Sinorhizobium fredii USDA 257: one gene and its partner. The protein of the gene in region 1 binds, or shares a complex with, the protein of each later gene. Links are inferred from orthologs where the notes say so. Each region holds a gene or a part of one and is shown in the gene's direction. Other genes may lie near its edges.

The links.
Region 2: the proteins of eno (region 1) and USDA257_RS16340 are in contact, whole or in part, in a solved structure (PDB 2FYM), measured with the Escherichia coli proteins. The link is inferred for Sinorhizobium fredii USDA 257 from one-to-one orthologs.

Annotation. Positions count from the first base shown.
Region 1 is NC_018000.1:3,641,526-3,644,721, forward strand. Bases 1-2,881 are described here. They hold eno (phosphopyruvate hydratase), read left to right. Parts: upstream 1-744; coding sequence 745-2,019; downstream 2,020-2,881. Other genes in these bases: kdsA (3-deoxy-8-phosphooctulonate synthase), read left to right, coding at 1-602; USDA257_RS16940 (FtsB family cell division protein), read left to right, coding at 2,163-2,483; pdhA (pyruvate dehydrogenase (acetyl-transferring) E1 component subunit alpha), read left to right, coding at 2,621-2,881. Outside these bases: more of pdhA, read left to right, coding at 2,882-3,196. UniProt on the Escherichia coli protein: Catalyzes the reversible conversion of 2-phosphoglycerate (2-PG) into phosphoenolpyruvate (PEP). It is essential for the degradation of carbohydrates via glycolysis.
Region 2 is NC_018000.1:3,534,123-3,537,810, reverse strand. The notes cover bases 10-3,382. They hold USDA257_RS16340 (Rne/Rng family ribonuclease), read left to right. Parts: upstream 10-404; coding sequence 405-3,182; downstream 3,183-3,382. Other genes in these bases: USDA257_RS16335 (pyridoxal phosphate-dependent aminotransferase), read right to left, coding at 3,269-3,382; USDA257_RS37480 (hypothetical protein), read right to left, coding at 10-147. In the rest of the region: more of USDA257_RS37480, read right to left, coding at 1-9; more of USDA257_RS16335, read right to left, coding at 3,383-3,688. UniProt on the Escherichia coli protein: Endoribonuclease that plays a central role in RNA processing and decay. Required for the maturation of 5S and 16S rRNAs and the majority of tRNAs. Also involved in the degradation of most mRNAs.

The DNA of each region.
Region 1 (3,196 bases):
AAAAGGCGATGGAGATCTTTGCCGATCTCAAGCGCGAATTCGGCTTTCCGGTGCTGGCCGACATCCATACCGAAGAACAGTGCTCGCAAGTCGCCGAGACCGTCGATATTCTGCAGATCCCCGCCTTTCTGTCGCGCCAGACCGATCTGCTCGTCGCTGCCGCCAAGACCGGGAGGACGATCAACGTCAAGAAGGGCCAGTTCCTGGCGCCCTGGGACATGAAGAACGTGCTCGCCAAGTTCACAATGAGCGGCAACCCGAACGTCCTTCTCTGCGAGCGCGGCGCCTCCTTCGGTTATAACACGCTCGTTTCCGACATGCGCTCGCTGCCGATCATGGCGGCGCTCGGAGCGCCCGTGGTCTTCGACGCGACCCATTCGGTGCAGCAGCCGGGCGGGCAGGGTGGCTCGACCGGCGGTCAGCGCGAATTCGTCGAAACTCTGGCACGGGCAGCCGTTGCCGTGGGGGTCGCCGGCGTCTTTGTCGAGACACATGAGGATCCGGACAACGCCCCCTCCGACGGCCCGAACATGGTGCCGCTCGAGGCCATGCCGCGTCTCCTTGAAAAGCTGCTCGCTTTCGACGCGATCGCCAAGGCTTGAATGAGGCGCGGTGTCGCCCAGCGTGAAATTTTCATGAAGGGCGATGGCTCGCCTGCTTCCGGCGCCGCGCGCCATTGTAATTTCAGGGCCATGAATTAAGACAGGCCCACCATCATCATCGTCCACAAGCAGGGAAGAGATCATGACTGCAATCATCGACATCATCGGCCGCGAGATTCTCGACAGCCGCGGCAACCCGACCGTCGAGGTCGATGTCCATCTCGAAGACGGCAGTTTCGGCCGCGCCGCCGTTCCCTCGGGCGCTTCGACCGGCGCGCATGAAGCAGTGGAACTGCGCGACGGCGGCACCCGCTACCTCGGCAAGGGCGTCCAGCGCGCCGTCGATGCGGTCAACGGCGAAATCTTCGAAGCGATCGGCGGTCTCGATGCCGAGAACCAGATCCAGATCGACAAGACCATGATCGAGCTCGACGGCACGTCGAACAAGTCGCGCATCGGCGCCAACGCCATTCTCGGCGTGTCGCTCGCCGTCGCCAAAGCTGCGGCGGAAGCTGCCGGCCTGCCGCTCTACCGCTATGTTGGCGGCCCGAACGCGCATCTCCTGCCGGTGCCGATGATGAACATCATCAACGGCGGGGCGCATGCCGACAACCCGATCGACTTCCAGGAATTCATGATCATGCCGGTCGGCGCCGAGACCCTGAAGGACGCCGTCCGCATGGGTTCGGAAGTCTTCCACACGCTGAAGAAGCAGCTCGCCGCCGAAGGCCACAACACCAATGTCGGCGACGAGGGCGGCTTCGCGCCGGGCCTCGCTTCGGCACCGGCGGCGCTCGACTTCATCATGAAGTCGATTGAAAAAGCCGGCTACAAGCCGGGCGACGACATGTATGTCGCGCTCGACTGCGCCTCGACGGAATTCTTCAAGGACGGCAAATACGTGCTCGAAGGCGAAGGCCGGACGCTCGAGCCGGGCGCAATGGCCGAATACCTCGCCGAGCTTGCCGCAAAGTACCCGATCATCTCGATCGAAGACGGCATGGCCGAAGACGACTGGGACGGCTGGAAGGCCCTGACCGATCTCATCGGCAACAAGTGCCAGCTCGTCGGCGACGACCTGTTCGTCACCAACTCGGCGCGGCTGCGCGACGGTATCAAGATGGGTGTCGCCAACTCGATCCTCGTCAAGGTCAACCAGATCGGTTCGCTCTCCGAAACGCTCGATGCCGTCGAGACGGCGCACAAGGCGCGCTACACCGCGGTAATGTCGCACCGTTCCGGCGAGACCGAAGATTCGACGATCGCCGATCTCGCGGTTGCTACCAATTGCGGTCAGATCAAGACCGGCTCGCTGGCCCGTTCCGACCGGCTCGCCAAGTACAACCAGCTGATCCGCATCGAGGAGCAGCTCGGCCTGCAGGCGGAGTACGCTGGCCGCTCCATCCTGCGCGGTTGATCGCTACCACTGGCGTCAGCGCCAATTTTCGAACCCGCCCGCCTCCCGGCCGGCGGGTTTCCTTTTCCTTGCCATTCATGGTCAACGGTCGGTTAATCAATCGACGTTAATCTGCCTTGGTATTGCGTAGCAGGGCATTGACGATGTGGACACGGCATCACAAGAAGCGGAGACTGGGGCGGCTGGTAGTGCCGGTGATCGCGGTCGCCTTTCTTTCTTACTTCGGCTATCATTCGATCCATGGCGGTTACGGCTTGACGGCGACGGAGGAGTTCGACCGCCAGATCGCCGAGCGGCAGGCACGGCTCGACGAGCTCACTCAGAGGCGGCAAATCCTGGAAAAGGAGGTCGTGCTGATGAGTGACGGTTCGTTGGAAAGAGACATGCTGGATGAGAAGGCTCGCCTCGCGCTCAACATGTCGCGTAGCGACGAGATCGTCATTTTTCATCGACCGGCGGATTAACTGAAATTAGGTTAATTGAAAATAATCCTTTAAGATCATTCAGTTATGCTGAATAATAGCCATGCAAATATGTCATTGCTGTGGCGCTCTTCTTTCCCTATGGTAGCCCACCAAAGGCTAACCATTGGGAGGAATGAATGGCTCCGCGAAAAACCGCGCCCGTCTCCGGCCGCAAGACTGCTGCCAAGCCGGCTAAGAAGGACTTCACCGGCGGCACGATCGCCGAATTCTCCAAAGAAGCTGAACTCAAAGCCTACCGCGAAATGCTGCTGATCCGGCGTTTCGAGGAGAAGGCCGGCCAGCTTTACGGCATGGGCTTCATCGGCGGCTTCTGTCACCTCTATATCGGCCAGGAAGCTGTCGTCGTCGGCATGCAGCTGGCGCTGAAGGAAGGCGATCAGGTCATCACTGGTTACCGCGATCATGGCCACATGCTCGCCTGCGGCATGAGTGCCCGCGGCGTGATGGCCGAACTTACCGGTCGCCGCGGCGGTCTTTCCAAGGGGAAGGGCGGCTCGATGCACATGTTCTCCAAGGAGAAGCACTTCTACGGTGGTCACGGCATCGTCGGCGCCCAGGTTTCCCTCGGCACCGGTCTGGCCTTCGCCAACAGGTATCGCGGCAACGACAATGTCAGCCTCGCTTATTTCGGCGACGGTGCCGCCAACCAGGGCCAGGTCTATGAGAGCTTCAACATGGCAGCGCTCTGGAAG
Region 2 (3,688 bases), 110 kb from region 1 along the record:
CGAGCCGGAACAGCCGGTTGCAACCGTATCAAGCTTCCGCGGCCGCAGGTATTCATCCGCCGTCGCTGCATTTCCTCCCGTACACTGGATCGCAATTTCCGGCGGTGGCCGGAGTTCTTGATGGTGATTTTCACCGACTGCCCGCATGCGGGCGTATTCATCGGGCCTCCCCCTCGAGGTCCAGGACATTGGCATTCTTGTTTGGTCTTTGATGTGACTCAGCAGCATCGGTCAGAAGTAAAGAGGCCCCGGGACGGAATCGTTCCGGCCGCCGTCTGGCTGCTGCACCATCACCTGCGCCAAACAGGACCTTTCACATCCGGCGCAGTTTCCGACGTGTTCGACAGCCTTCAACGCGAAGTGCCTCTGTCTGCCGTTGCTCTGCGCCGAGGAGCAGAACTTAGATGGCAGAGAAAATGCTTATCGATGCGTCTCACTCAGAGGAGACGCGCGTCGTTGTCGTTCGCGGGAACCGCATAGAAGAATTCGATTTCGAATCGGAACATAAGAAGCAAATCCGCGGCAATATTTATCTGGCCAAGGTGACCAGAGTGGAGCCGTCGCTCCAGGCGGCCTTCGTGGATTACGGCGGCAATCGCCACGGCTTTCTGGCCTTCGCCGAAATTCACCCCGACTACTACCAGATCCCCCTCGCCGATCGTCAGGCCCTGTTGAAGGCCGAAGCCGAGGACGCCCGCCGCGAGGACGACATCGAGCCGGTCGAAACCGCAAACGATCATGCCGCGGCGCCGACAAAGGACGAGGTTCCGGCCGAGGCCGCCGAGACTGCAACCGAGACGCCGGAAGAGGCAACGGAAGTCGAGGCGGAGAAGCCCAAGGCCAAGCCGAAGCGCACGCGCCGGCCGAAAGCCAAGGCCAGCGAGCAGAAGGAAGAAGCTCCGGGCGACGCCGAAGCCAGCGAAGAGGGCAGCAGCGGTGAAATGGCCGCGATGGTCGATGTCGACTCGATTTCCGAGGACGTCGATGCGCGCCGTCGCCGCGACGACGATGATGATGACGATGACGACGGCCATGACGGCGAGAAGGAAATCATCGAGTCCGTCGGTGCCGAAGACGCGATGGAAGAAGTTCCGGACCGCCACGCCCGCAAGCCGCGCAAGCAGTATCGCATCCAGGAAGTGATCAAGCGTCGGCAGATCCTTCTTGTTCAGGTTGCCAAGGAAGAACGCGGCAACAAGGGCGCAGCGCTCACCACCTATCTTTCACTTGCCGGCCGCTATTCGGTGCTGATGCCGAACACGGCGCGTGGCGGTGGCATCTCCCGCAAGATCACCAACCTGCAGGATCGCAAGCGCCTGAAGGAAATCGCCCGCGGGCTCGACGTGCCGCAGGGCATGGGCGTGATCCTGCGCACGGCCGGCGCGAACCGCACGAAGGTCGAGGTCAAGCGCGACTTCGAATATCTGATGCGCCTGTGGGAGAACGTCCGCACGCTGACACTGAATTCGACCGCCCCCTGCCTCGTCTACGAGGAAGGCAGCCTGATCAAGCGCTCGATCCGCGATCTCTACAACAAAGACATCAGCGAGATCATCGTTTCCGGTGAAGAGGGATACAAGGAAGCCAAGAGCTTCATGAAGATGCTGATGCCGAGCCACGCGAAGGTCGTGCAGCCCTATCGCGACGTGCATCCGATCTTCTCGCGATCCGGCATCGAAGCCCAGCTCGATCGCATGCTGCAACCGCAGGTGACGCTGAAGTCGGGCGGCTACATCATCATGAACCAGACCGAAGCGCTAGTTTCGATCGACGTGAACTCCGGGCGCTCCACCCGCGAGCATTCGATCGAGGACACCGCGCTTCAGACCAATCTGGAGGCGGCCGAGGAGGTTGCGCGGCAGCTGCGTCTTCGCGACCTCGCCGGGCTTGTCGTCATCGACTTCATCGACATGGAAGAAAAGCGCAACAACCGCGCCGTCGAGAAGAAGCTCAAGGATTGCCTGAAGAACGACCGGGCGCGTATCCAGGTCGGCCGCATCTCGCATTTCGGTCTGCTTGAAATGTCGCGCCAGCGCATTCGCGCTTCGGTGCTCGAAAGCACGATGCAGTCCTGCCCGCATTGCAACGGCACGGGCCATGTCCGCTCGCAGTCGTCCGTCGCGCTGCATGTCCTGCGCGGTATCGAGGAGTATCTGCTCAAGAACACCACGCACGACATCACCGTCCGCACGATCCCGGAAATCGCGCTTTACCTGCTCAATCAGAAGCGCGGCACGATCACCGACTATGAACGGCGCTTCGGCGTCTCCATCATTATCGAAGCCGATGCCCATGTGGGCGCGCAGCACTTCGCGATCGACCGGGGCGAACCGGTCGAAAATCCGGTGAAGATCGAGCAGATCCTGCATTTCGCGCCTGAACCGGAAGACGAAGAAGACGTCGTCATCGAGGAAGATCTGGACGAAGAAGAAGCGGAAGAGATCACCGCCGAACGCCGGGAGCAGCCGAAGGCACAGCAGTCCGACGACCAGAATGGCCGCAAGCGCAAGCGCCGCCGCCGCCGCCGCGGCAAGGGCGCAGGCCAAACGCCGGAATCGGCCGCCGCCGAAGCCGGAGACATGGACGATGGCGCAGTCGACGAAGCCGACGATGCCGAGGACGAAGGCGAAGCCCAGGATGCTCTAACGGCAGACGGCGACCAGAAGCGCAAGCGCCGCCGTCGCGGCAAGCGGGGCGGCCGCCGCAACCGGCCGGAGCTGTCGGAAGCCGAGGGCGAATCCGCTCTTGCGGCGGAATCCGGTGAAGAACCGGCTGATGCCGAGGAAGCGGCGGAGGCGGAGGATGCGGATGTTGCTGCCGCCGCGGCCATCGAACAGGTCGTGGATGCCGCGCCTGTCGTCGCAGAGCCCCCGGCAGAGGAAGCAAAGCCGGCAAAGCCGAAGCGCAGCCGCAAGAAGGCCGTCGTGGCCGAGGCACCGGCGGAAAATGCCGACACAGCCGCCGAACAGGCTATCGAAGCGCAGCCGAACGAACCCGTCCCTGCTGCGGTGGAAGAAGCGGCCGCGGACCTGGAAGGCGCCAAGCCCGCACGCGCGAACCGCGATCTGACGACGATTGCCTCAGAGCCCGTCGTGACCTCGAACGTCGCCAAGGGCGAAGCCGAAGAAGAGCCGGCCAAGCCGAAAAAGGGCGGCTGGTGGCAGCGCCGCGGCTTTTTCTAAAGGAACCATGAGCTTACCAACAAGAAAGCCCGGATCGCTCCGGGCTTTTTTATTGCGACTATCGGCCGAGCAGCGCAGGAGGCCGGCTATTTCAACCAGCCTGCAATGCGGTCCATCGCTTCGGCCATGTCGGCGGCCGAACCCGCGTAGGAAAAGCGCATGGTGCGGTGCCCCTCGAGCGGATCGAAATCGAAGCCTGGTGTGGCGGCGACGTTGATCTCGGCCAGCATGCGACGGGCAAATGCCATGCTGTCATTGGTGAACCGGCGGGCGTCCACATAGGCATAGAAGGCGCCATCCATGGGCGATGCGATCGAAAAACCGATTTCGGGAAGGCGCTTCAGCAGGAGATCGCGGTTTGCGGCATAGGATCGCTTGTAACCGTCCAGTTCCTCGTGCGCTCCGAGCGCCGCCTCGGCGGCAATCTGCGAAAGCTCCGGGGGCGAGATGTAGAGGCTCTGGGCGATTCTCTCGAAGACCCGGATCTGGGCTTCCGGCAGCACCAT